4 linked regions of the Allorhodopirellula heiligendammensis genome follow. The protein of the gene in region 2 binds, or shares a complex with, the protein of the main gene of each other region. Links are inferred from orthologs where the notes say so. Each region holds a gene or a part of one and is shown on either strand. Other genes may lie near its edges.

Region 1 (2,913 bases), on a different replicon or contig from region 2:
GAGGTGCCCTTGGCCCAAGACCACACCCTTGGTGTGTTCTTTCATCTCAGCAAAGTCCTTGAGATGGACGCCATACAGACGTCCTTTCAGCGAGCGGATCACCTCGACGGGTTCTTGCCCAGATCGGATGTAGTGTCCGAGGTCTGCGCACGCCCCAATCCGCTCGTCATGACCTTCGATCGCCTTGAGCACATCAACGACTTGGTTGTAACGCGCCGACGGACCGTGATTGTGGATGGCGATGCGAATGTCGAACTCGTCGACGAGGTCGTCCAAACTATCGAAAGCGGCCGGCTCTGGATCTGCCGTAATGGTCGGCACACCAAGTGCCTTGGCAAATTCAAACAGCTTGCGATTGGCAGCAGCGTCGCCACCAAAATGATTCACGCCGTGCGCAGAAATTGACATACCCAAGTCGGACACGCGTTTCTTAATCTCCGCGATCTGCTCCGGCGTCGAGTTGATTGGCAGCATCCCACTGTAGAACTCCACCTCATCAAATCCGAGATCAGCGGCGTGTTGCAACGCATCATTGACGTTGTAACCCCGCAAGGAATAGAGCTGAATGCCCAATTTTGCTTGGGGGGCACCGGCGGCCCATGCTGGCCGAGGCAGTGTGGCCGCAGCCACCGTTGCAGCCGTAGCAGCGAGCCATCGTCGTCGTGAGAATGAAGGAAAATCCATGGGAGATCTCATACGGGTAAAATACGAAGTGGGGAATCCCCACCAGCATAACCCGGACGTATCGTGGTGGCGAGTTACGCAGACACCAAATGTTTCCCCGCTCAATTCTCACGACCGGCGAAACCGTCGGTCGGCAATCCGACTACTGCCCTTTGTATGCTCGGTCGACATACTTGGTGTCGACACTGCCGCCGAGGAACGCTTCGTCCCGCAGGATCCATTCGTGGAACGGGACCGTCGTCGAAATTCCTTCTACCTGCAGTTCGCGGAGCGCGCGGAGCATCGTGGCGATGGCGAGTTCCCGTGTGGGCCGATGGACAATCAATTTGCCAATCATCGAATCGTAGTAGGGAGGCACCGTATAACCGGTCGCCACGTGCGAATCAAATCGCACACCCAATCCGCCGGGAGCGAACATCGATTGAATTTTGCCGGGGCAAGGTTGAAAGTTCTTCTTGGGATCTTCCGCATTGATCCGGCACTCAATCGCCACGCCGCTGACGTGGAGATCATGTTGGGCGAAAGACAGGGTCTCACCCGCAGCAACGCGAATTTGCTCTTGGATCAGGTCCACACCGGTAATCATCTCCGACACCGGATGCTCGACCTGGATACGCGCGTTGACCTCGATGAAGTAAAAGTTGTAGTCCTTGTCCACGATGAACTCGACCGTGCCCGCACCCGCGTAATCGGCGCCGGCGATCATACGGACGGCGGCATCACAGATCGCCTCGCGGCGTTCTTGGGGCAGATCAGGACTGGGAGCTTCTTCGACGAGTTTTTGGTGTCGCCGCTGGACGCTGCAATCCCGTTCGAACAAATGGCAGACGTTCCCGTGGGTATCGGCGATGACCTGAACCTCGATGTGACGCGGGTTCGCAACGAATTTCTCGAGGTACACACCGCCATTGCCAAATGCTGCAATGGCTTCGTTTCGCGCAGCTTCGAGTTGGCTGACGAGCACCTCTTCGCTCTCGGCAACCCGCATGCCTTTGCCGCCACCACCGGCGGTGGCTTTGATCAGCACCGGAAACCCGATCTCCTGGGCTACTGCCGCGGCGCGACTAAAGTCAGTGATCAACCCATCGCTCCCGGGCACGACGGGGACGTTCTGGGCAACCGCCATGCTGCGGGCGGTGTTCTTGTCTCCGAGTTTTTCCATCGCGCTGGGCGAAGGACCGATGAATTCAAAGCCGCTGCTCCGGCACATTTCGTTAAACTGAGCATTCTCAGCTAAGAAACCGTAGCCGGGGTGAATCGCATCCGCCCCGGAGACTTCTGCCGCAGCGATGATCCGGTCGGTTTTAAGATAACTATCGGCGCTGCGGGCGGTACCGACGCAAATCGCCCGATCGGCGAGCTTGACGTGCATGGAGTCGGCATCCGCTTGGCTAAAAACCGCGACGGATTCAATGCCCATTTCACGGCAGGCACGGATGATGCGCAGCGCAATTTCGCCACGATTGGCGATCAAGATTCGTTGAAACATCGCTCAGCTACCGGTCTGGATGCGGAAGAGGGGCTTGTTGAAGTCGACGGGTTCCTGATCACCCACGAGCACCTCGACGATTTTGCCGCTGCATTCGGCGGGAATCTCGTTGAACACCTTCATCGCTTCGACGATGCACACGACGGTGTCTTCGCTGACCCGGTCGCCAACTTTGACAAACGCCGGCGCCTCGGGGTTCGCTCGAGCGTAGAATGTCCCCACCATGGGCGAATTAATCGTGATCGTACCGGCGGTCGATGCTGCTGCGTCGGATCCACCGCTAGCGGGGGCTGCGGCCGCCGGAGCCGGGGCTGGCGCCGCAGCGACAGGGGCGGGGGCAGGTGCGCTAACGGGGTACGCGGCGGGTACGGGCTGCGAGCCGCCACGGGTCAATCGAATGCGATCGTCGGCCTGCTGCAGGTCCACTTCGCTGAGTTCGTGTTGCTCCATCAACTCGACGATCTGGCGAATGCGATCGATGTCGAAAACGTCGCCCGGTCCAGTCGCTGAGCGAGATTTTGCCCCCTGAGGGGATTTCGAGCCAACGCTCTTGGTGGTCGAGCCGCGTTTGGGCGAATCAGCAGTCATGCGAAAAGCCTGAGTTTCAAAACGAAAGGGTGGTGTGCGTGGGGATTCAGACCGGTGTTTTACATTACCAGCGGGCAATCATCGAGACCCTTGGGGAGGTCGCTGAGCAATTCACAGCCAGTATCGGTGACCAACAGATCATCTTCGATGCG
Region 2 (2,894 bases):
GAGCATCGCCATATTACCTAGGACGCCTACGTTATCAACGTTATCGGCGCTTTAGGTGACCGCCATTAGGCAGAAAGTTGGCAGTGGTGATGAATAGACGAATTGTTCCAAGCAATAGTTCCAAAAAAACTCATGGAATTCGTCGAGTGTGCCGCTATTTGACGAACGCGGACTCGAGCTTTTTGCTCTGATTTAGAAATTCGTCGATCGATTTGAGTCGCTGATCGACGTTCGGTTCGATCATTTTCATGATCAAACGGGCCAACCGAGGGTCGACGTCAGCGCGCCGCTCGAGTAGCTCGGTGGGATCGGACGAGTCGTGCTGCAAAGCCGCTCGGCCGCTCACGATTTCACCCTGCCAGGGATGAGAAAAGGTTAACAAACAGTAAAACGTCACTCCGAGTGAGAAAATATCGACCCGTCCATCGGTATGACGGCGGCGCACGATCTCCGGTGACATGTACAGTGGCGTGCCCGTGCGGTTGCCCGGCGTCATGAACGGCGGAGTGGCGGGAACGGTCAGTCCGAAGTCAATGAGCTTGACCCCTGAGACGACTTTTTGATTCTCCGCGGGCAAGGTGCATATGAAATTTCGGGGGCAGATATCCCGGTGGATGAAACCGCTGCGGTGTACATACGATAACGCTTCGGCCATCTCGCGCATGATCATCAGCTGCACGCCGTCAATCAATTCGATGCGTTTGCGGACGATCACGTCCTGCATGCTGGGCCCGCGAATGTACTCCATCACGAGGATCCGCTGACCCTTCGTCGTAATCCCATGCTCGTAGGTTTTCGCGATCAGCTCGTGCTGCATTTGCATCGCGATCTCGCCTTCGGTGGGCTTTTTGAGGCCCTTGAAACGAGCTTCGAAAAGCTCGAATTTCTCGGGGTCGAGAATCTTGACGCCGACATCCTCTTTGCGTTCGAGATCGTAGGCGACGAAGAAATTGCTCATCGTACCGGTAGCGGCGGTACGCGAACGGGCGAACCGCGCATCGACGTCAATTTTCTTCAGTGACGCACTGCCACCGGAAAACATGCCCTTGAGGGAATCGAGCAGGCTCACGGCTATTTCCCGCAGTAATCGATCGCGCTGGCGATCTCGGTCTTGAGGTTGCGACGCGGCACGATGCGGTCAATATAGCCATGTTCGAGTAAAAACTCGCTGGATTGGAACCCTTCGGGCAACTCAATCCCAATGGTCGCCTTGATCGTCCGCGGTCCGGCAAATCCAATCATGGCCTTCGGTTCCGCAAAAATCAGGTCGCCGAGCGACGCGAAACTCGCCGCGACACCGCCCATCGTGGGGTTCGTCAGCACGCTGATGAACAAGCCCCCAGCTTCGTGGTAGCGAGCGAGCGCCGCGGACACCTTGGCCATCTGCATCAATGACAGGATGCCCTCGTGCATGCGAGCTCCTCCGCCACTGGCACTGATGATGATCAGCGCGATATTTTGCTCGGTAGCATGCTCGACCAACCGCGTTAACCGCTCGCCCACCACGCTGCCCATGCTACCCATGATGAATGCGCTATCGGTGACGGCAAATGCCACGCGGCGAGCGCGGATCATGCCCGTCCCTGTCACTGCTGCGTCGCTCAAACCGGTTCGCTTTTGTTCACCTACAAGCCGTTCGGCATACGGCCGGCGGTCCTTGAATTCGAGCGGATCGGTCGGCCTCAGATGCTCATTCATCGGCTCAAAGGTGCCCTCGTCGAGCACTTGCGAAATCCGTTCGAGGGCGCTGACGTAGAAATGGTGACTGCATTTCGGGCAGACATTGAGCTGCTGCTGAACCTCTTTGCGGTACAGTGATGCACCACAACCATCGCACTTCAGCCATAGTCCCTCCGGCACGCCACGACGGCGTGGCGCGGATTTACCCGCGCCAGCGACATCGGTCGCCGCCGACGCTTCAGGAGGTATGGACGCGCCGGACGACGTTTTCGATGACGCGCCAGCCGAATCTGTAGGAACGGTTGTATCCACGGGATATCAGCTCGAAAGTTCGAGAAAAAAGTGTCGGAAGGGCTCGTCTCAATCCAAGATCATATCGTCGACGGTCGCGCCACCGGGGATCATTGGCAAGACGTGTTCTTGATACGGGACCTCCACATCAAGCAGGAAGGGGCCCTTGGAATCGATCATTTCCCGCATCGCATCCTTCAGATCTCCCTTGCGTTTCACTGTCGCAGCACCGCAACCGTAGCCCTTGGCAATTTCAACGAAATTGGGGTAGCGGTCAGTGGCGTATTCGAAACGGTCCGCCGAGCTCTTGCCCTTGGCTTCGTCGTGGTGAATTGGACCGAGGTACGTGTGGGCGCGATTCCGCTCCATGAAGCGATCTTCCCACTGCACCACCATGCCAAGATGTTGGTTGTTGAGCAACAGCACCTTGACTGGCAATTCCTCGCAAAAACACGTCGCGAGTTCCTGAATATTCATTTGGAAGCTGCCGTCACCGTCGATATCGACGACCAAAGCCCCAGGATGAGCGGCTTGGACACCCATCGCAGCGGGCAGTCCAAAGCCCATCGTGCCCAGACCGCTACTGCTCATCCAAGTCCGGGGTTGCCGGAATTTGTAGAACTGGGCAGCCCACATTTGGTGCTGGCCCACGCCCACGGTGATGTAGGTTTCGCGCTCGGCAGTCAGGTCACTGAGCGTGGCAATCGCGTGTTGTTGCAGGATACCGTCAAACTCGGTGTCGTATTTCAGCGGGAATTTTGCCTTCAATTCACTGCAGTGACGCTGCCAATCGGCAATATCCGGCTTCTGAACGATGCGGTTGAGTTCCGTCAACACCTGTTTGACGTCACCGCGAACGGGAATGTGGGCTGTTTTATTCTTATTCAACTCCGATGCGTCGATATCGACGTGAATGATTTTTG
Region 3 (2,834 bases), on a different replicon or contig from region 2:
CGTGGCTGTTGGTGCTGCCCACATCGGTGACGATCCTCTCGGACGGGAGGTATCAAGTCCAGCTCGAGCAGGAGTGCCCGTCGATACCTGCCGCCATCCGTCCGCCAGGACAACGAATCGGTGAGCTGTTTGCCGAAGTGGCCTCGTCTTACAATCTGCGTCGGATCGGCATCGAATCGGGGCACGTCTCCATCGCGATGCTGCGAGATTGGGAAGCCAGGCTGCCTGAGATGACCTGGGTCGAAACGTCGTCTGTCGTCGAAAACTTTCGCGCCATCAAAGATGATTTTGAAATCGCGACGATTCGGCAGTCAATCGCAATCGCCCAGCAGGCTTTTCGGACGGTCACGGCGAACTTCAAACCGACCAAGACCGAGCAGGATATCCACTATGAACTCGAGGCCGCGATGCGGCAGCTCGGCGCCGAGGGCGTGTCGTTTCATCCGATCGTTGGGGCTGAGCCCAGTGGGGCGCTGCCGCACTATCGGCCAGGTGACATGCCGCTGGGCGAGTGTCGCACTTTATTGATTGATTGGGGGGCGAAAGTCGACGGGTATTGCAGCGATCTGACCCGCACTCTGCACCGCCCAGGCTCGAAATCTGCCAATTCCGACCGGTATGAAGCCGCTTACCAGGCCGTTCTCGAAGCGCAGCTCGCAGCGATTGCCACCATTCGCGACGGCGTCGCGGCCGTTGAGGTCGATGCCGCCGCCCGCGCCGTCCTCGCCAAAGCCGGTTTCGCCGAGGCATTCAGTCACGGACTGGGGCACGGTTTTGGACTCGAAATTCACGAAGATCCCCGCATGGGTCCAGCCTGCACCGAGACGCTCCGCAGCGGAATGGTGCTGACCGTCGAGCCAGGTGTGTATTTCGAGGGGGAGTTCGGTATTCGCATCGAAGATGATCTGTTGGTCACCGATACTGGCTGTGAATTGCTCAGCGACCTCCCCAAGGGTCTCGATGATTGCCCGCTGGTAATGTAAAACACCGGTCTGAATCCCCACGCACACCACCCTTTCGTTTTGAAACTCAGGCTTTTCGCATGACTGCTGATTCGCCCAAACGCGGCTCGACCACCAAGAGCGTTGGCTCGAAATCCCCTCAGGGGGCAAAATCTCGCTCAGCGACTGGACCGGGCGACGTTTTCGACATCGATCGCATTCGCCAGATCGTCGAGTTGATGGAGCAACACGAACTCAGCGAAGTGGACCTGCAGCAGGCCGACGATCGCATTCGATTGACCCGTGGCGGCTCGCAGCCCGTACCCGCCGCGTACCCCGTTAGCGCACCTGCCCCCGCCCCTGTCGCTGCGGCGCCAGCCCCGGCTCCGGCGGCCGCAGCCCCCGCTAGCGGTGGATCCGACGCAGCAGCATCGACCGCCGGTACGATCACGATTAATTCGCCCATGGTGGGGACATTCTACGCTCGAGCGAACCCCGAGGCGCCGGCGTTTGTCAAAGTTGGCGACCGGGTCAGCGAAGACACCGTCGTGTGCATCGTCGAAGCGATGAAGGTGTTCAACGAGATTCCCGCCGAATGCAGCGGCAAAATCGTCGAGGTGCTCGTGGGTGATCAGGAACCCGTCGACTTCAACAAGCCCCTCTTCCGCATCCAGACCGGTAGCTGAGCGATGTTTCAACGAATCTTGATCGCCAATCGTGGCGAAATTGCGCTGCGCATCATCCGTGCCTGCCGTGAAATGGGCATTGAATCCGTCGCGGTTTTTAGCCAAGCGGATGCCGACTCCATGCACGTCAAGCTCGCCGATCGGGCGATTTGCGTCGGTACCGCCCGCAGCGCCGATAGTTATCTTAAAACCGACCGGATCATCGCTGCGGCAGAAGTCTCCGGGGCGGATGCGATTCACCCCGGCTACGGTTTCTTAGCTGAGAATGCTCAGTTTAACGAAATGTGCCGGAGCAGCGGCTTTGAATTCATCGGTCCTTCGCCCAGCGCGATGGAAAAACTCGGAGACAAGAACACCGCCCGCAGCATGGCGGTTGCCCAGAACGTCCCCGTCGTGCCCGGGAGCGATGGGTTGATCACTGACTTTAGTCGCGCCGCGGCAGTAGCCCAGGAGATCGGGTTTCCGGTGCTGATCAAAGCCACCGCCGGTGGTGGCGGCAAAGGCATGCGGGTTGCCGAGAGCGAAGAGGTGCTCGTCAGCCAACTCGAAGCTGCGCGAAACGAAGCCATTGCAGCATTTGGCAATGGCGGTGTGTACCTCGAGAAATTCGTTGCGAACCCGCGTCACATCGAGGTTCAGGTCATCGCCGATACCCACGGGAACGTCTGCCATTTGTTCGAACGGGATTGCAGCGTCCAGCGGCGACACCAAAAACTCGTCGAAGAAGCTCCCAGTCCTGATCTGCCCCAAGAACGCCGCGAGGCGATCTGTGATGCCGCCGTCCGTATGATCGCCGGCGCCGATTACGCGGGTGCGGGCACGGTCGAGTTCATCGTGGACAAGGACTACAACTTTTACTTCATCGAGGTCAACGCGCGTATCCAGGTCGAGCATCCGGTGTCGGAGATGATTACCGGTGTGGACCTGATCCAAGAGCAAATTCGCGTTGCTGCGGGTGAGACCCTGTCTTTCGCCCAACATGATCTCCACGTCAGCGGCGTGGCGATTGAGTGCCGGATCAATGCGGAAGATCCCAAGAAGAACTTTCAACCTTGCCCCGGCAAAATTCAATCGATGTTCGCTCCCGGCGGATTGGGTGTGCGATTTGATTCGCACGTGGCGACCGGTTATACGGTGCCTCCCTACTACGATTCGATGATTGGCAAATTGATTGTCCATCGGCCCACACGGGAACTCGCCATCGCCA
Region 4 (2,850 bases), on a different replicon or contig from region 2:
GTTTCGATCGTTGTCAGCTACGCCGTCGCATATCACTATCGCGAACCCTTCAGTCAGAACATTCAGGCAGAGCCGCCCTGGAATCGGTTTCTGGCGATGCTAATTCTGTTTGTCGGGACCTCCATCGTGATCTGGGTCGCGTTTCAAATGATTCACAGCACGATCGATCGCATGAAATTGAAAGAATTTGATCGTCATGTCGGCGCGCTCTTCGGGCTCGGCAAAGGCGCCATTTTCTGCACATTGATCACATTGTTCGCCGTCACCTTGCTCGGAGAAAAATCCAAACATGCGATCACGGCGAGTCGCAGCGGGCGTTGGATTGCGAGGTTGCTCGATCAATCCGACGCGGTCATGCCGGAGGAATTAGCCGCGGTGGTCCAGCCGTATCTCGATCGCGCCGAATCACAACTCGAGTCGGCGGGAAACGCTCAGCCGTGGCTTGCCGGAGCCTCTCCAACAGCACGTGACGCCACGTCGTTTCCAGGCAATCCGTCGGCGCCAAATCCAACCTGGTCAACAGCTCAAAACCAAGCCTCGGCACCCGCGTCTCCGACCACGAATTTCGCTGCACCGCCACAGTGGCAGCAAGCCGCTCGGCCGGCTCCATGGCAGCGATAGAACAAGGACCGATCGGCGACGCGCCGGTCGGCCGGCGCTGCCGTCGGGCCCCAGCCCACTGAGCCGTCAGGCGCCAGCCCACCGAGCCGTCAGGCGCCAGCCCACCGAGCCGTCGGGCGCCAGCCCACCGACCGATATCCCAAGCGCACCTCGAGAGCACGTCACAACGACCTGCGAAGCGCATCGCAACGCAGCACACGCATCACACTGGCGGAGCGGTTCGGCCTAATCTAGCTAAAACGAGCGTTTCAAGCGGATTGAATACAACATAAGAGGCATTATCGGACGTTGCGGGGCGGTTGGAATCGCTTGCCCATTCCTGCTGGGCAGGCTTTCGCCTGTCCGTTTGGGGATGACTTGGATGACTGGGCGGATGCCTGTGGGCGGCTCAGCTGACCAATTCGCTGGCTTCGCCGGACTCCAAGAACACGCCGATGCGGCGGAACTTTTCGTATCGCTGCTCCACGAGTTCATCGATCGGCAGCGCTTCCAAATGCACGAGCTGGCGAGACAGATAATCCTTCATCCGCGATGCCATTTGATGGTGATCACGGTGGGCGCCGCCGAGCGGTTCTTCCAGCACGTCATCGACGATTCCAAGTCGCTTCAAATGCTCGCTGGTGAACTTCAAGGCAGCCGCGGCTTTGGGAGCGTGCTCGTGGCTCTTCCACAAAATTCCTGCGCAGCCTTCGGGGCTGATCACGCTGTAATAAGCATGCTGCATGACGGCCACTCGGTCGCCGACGCCGATGCCCAAAGCACCGCCTGAACCACCTTCTCCGATCACAACGCAGATAATCGGCGTTCTTAGCCGACTCATCAAAAACATGCTCTCGGCGATCACTTGGGCTTGGCCGCGTTCCTCCGCTCCGATACCAGGATATGCACCGGGCGTATCGATAAAGCAGATTACGGGGAGTTTGTATTTTTCCGCGAGCTTCATCCGCAGCATCGCCTTGCGGTAGCCCTCGGGATGAGCGCATCCGAAATGGCACGCCGCGCGTTCTTTGTAGGTTCGGCCTTTCTGATGGCCGAGCACCATTACCTTGAAACGATCGAGCTTGGCGAAGCCAGACAACATGGCGCGGTCATCACCAAAATGACGATCGCCATGCAGTTCAACGAATTCATCAAACGCGAGGTTCAGGTAATCTCGTGTGTACGGTCGATTCTTGTGCCGTGCTACCTGCACAGTCTGCCAAGGGTCGAGCGAACTGTAGGTCTCCTTCAGTTTGGCGACGCGCGCCATTCGCAGCGATCGAATCGCCGACTCGATTTCGGTCGTGCGATCGGTTGTCCGCTCGAGCGAAACAATTTTCTCTTCGAGATCCGCGATCTCGTATTCGAATTCTAAACCAGGACCCGCCATTGTTTATTCCTGTTCCTTCCGTTTTCTGTCTGCTGCTTTTCGCTGTTTATCTTCTTCCGATTCTTTGACGACGTCGTAATTCCCATCGGGGCGTTTGATCATGTCGTCGGCAGACTTCATTCCGCCCATGTCATCGAACACGCTCACTTCTGGTGCCTTGGGCCGCTTCAGCCAAATCTCCATGGACCGAAATTCCTTCAAGAATTCCCAGACCGAACTGGGCCGATCCTCTTGCTTCTTCGCCATCATTCGTTTGATCAACACCGCAAACTCCGGTGTCACATTGTCGTTGTAGACGATCGGGCTGGGGATAGATCCTGTCAGATGCTTGGACAAGAGATCGTTGGGCGTTTGACCTGTGTAAGGTGGTTTGCCAGTCACCAACTCGAACAGCACGCAACCGAATGAATAAACATCCGTTCGCTCATCGCAGAGCTTGCCGCGAATCTGTTCGGGTGCCATGTAGCTCCGAGTGCCCTGGACAGTTTTGGAGCGGTAAAACATCTTTTTGATGCCGGTAAGTTTCGGCTCTGCGATCGTAAAGTCGATCAGTTTGGTCTCACCATCGCGGGCAACGAGGTAGTTGTCCGGCTTGATATCGCGGTGAATCCAGTTCTTGGTGTGCATGTAGTACAAACCCTCGGCGGCCTGCTCGATAATTTTTTTGAGCATGAAGGCGAGCGATTCAGGACCTTTGCGAAGGGCCTGTTTCATGTTCAATTCACTGAACAATTCCAGCACCAGAAAGGGGCGGCCTTTGTCCGTCTGCAGGTCGATCACCTTGATGATCCGCGGGCTCGCCAATGCTTTGCCGACGTTATATTCGTGCTTGAGTAAGCTGATCTCGTTTTTGTCTTTGG

What was found.
Region 1: the proteins of accD (region 2) and accC are in contact, whole or in part, in a solved structure (PDB 8UXZ), measured with the Escherichia coli proteins. The link is inferred for Allorhodopirellula heiligendammensis from one-to-one orthologs.
Region 3: the proteins of accD (region 2) and accB are in contact, whole or in part, in a solved structure (PDB 8UXZ), measured with the Escherichia coli proteins. The link is inferred for Allorhodopirellula heiligendammensis from one-to-one orthologs.
Region 4: the proteins of accD (region 2) and Poly21_RS05760 are in contact, whole or in part, in a solved structure (PDB 8UXZ), measured with the Escherichia coli proteins. The link is inferred for Allorhodopirellula heiligendammensis from one-to-one orthologs.

What each region holds. Positions count from the first base shown.
Region 1 is NZ_SJPU01000003.1:909,555-912,467, reverse strand. It holds accC (acetyl-CoA carboxylase biotin carboxylase subunit), read right to left. Parts: upstream 2,174-2,913; coding sequence 827-2,173; downstream 1-826. Other genes in the region: Poly21_RS23270 (M24 family metallopeptidase), read right to left, coding at 2,821-2,913; accB (acetyl-CoA carboxylase biotin carboxyl carrier protein), read right to left, coding at 2,177-2,761; Poly21_RS23285 (sugar phosphate isomerase/epimerase family protein), read right to left, coding at 1-684. UniProt on the Escherichia coli protein: This protein is a component of the acetyl coenzyme A carboxylase complex; first, biotin carboxylase catalyzes the carboxylation of the carrier protein and then the transcarboxylase transfers the carboxyl group to form malonyl-CoA.
Region 2 is NZ_SJPU01000002.1:203,373-206,266, reverse strand. It holds accD (acetyl-CoA carboxylase, carboxyltransferase subunit beta), read right to left. Parts: upstream 1,930-2,894; coding sequence 1,072-1,929; downstream 1-1,071. Other genes in the region: ilvB (biosynthetic-type acetolactate synthase large subunit), read right to left, coding at 2,041-2,894; Poly21_RS11130 (serine/threonine protein kinase), read right to left, coding at 155-1,069.
Region 3 is NZ_SJPU01000003.1:908,665-911,498, forward strand. It holds accB (acetyl-CoA carboxylase biotin carboxyl carrier protein), read left to right. Parts: upstream 1-1,042; coding sequence 1,043-1,627; downstream 1,628-2,834. Other genes in the region: Poly21_RS23270 (M24 family metallopeptidase), read left to right, coding at 1-983; accC (acetyl-CoA carboxylase biotin carboxylase subunit), read left to right, coding at 1,631-2,834. UniProt on the Escherichia coli protein: This protein is a component of the acetyl coenzyme A carboxylase complex; first, biotin carboxylase catalyzes the carboxylation of the carrier protein and then the transcarboxylase transfers the carboxyl group to form malonyl-CoA.
Region 4 is NZ_SJPU01000001.1:1,521,929-1,524,778, forward strand. It holds Poly21_RS05760 (acetyl-CoA carboxylase carboxyltransferase subunit alpha), read right to left. Parts: upstream 1,991-2,850; coding sequence 1,010-1,990; downstream 1-1,009. Other genes in the region: Poly21_RS05755 (CvpA family protein), read left to right, coding at 1-621; Poly21_RS05765 (serine/threonine-protein kinase), read right to left, coding at 1,994-2,850. UniProt on the Escherichia coli protein: Component of the acetyl coenzyme A carboxylase (ACC) complex. First, biotin carboxylase catalyzes the carboxylation of biotin on its carrier protein (BCCP) and then the CO(2) group is transferred by the carboxyltransferase to acetyl-CoA to form malonyl-CoA.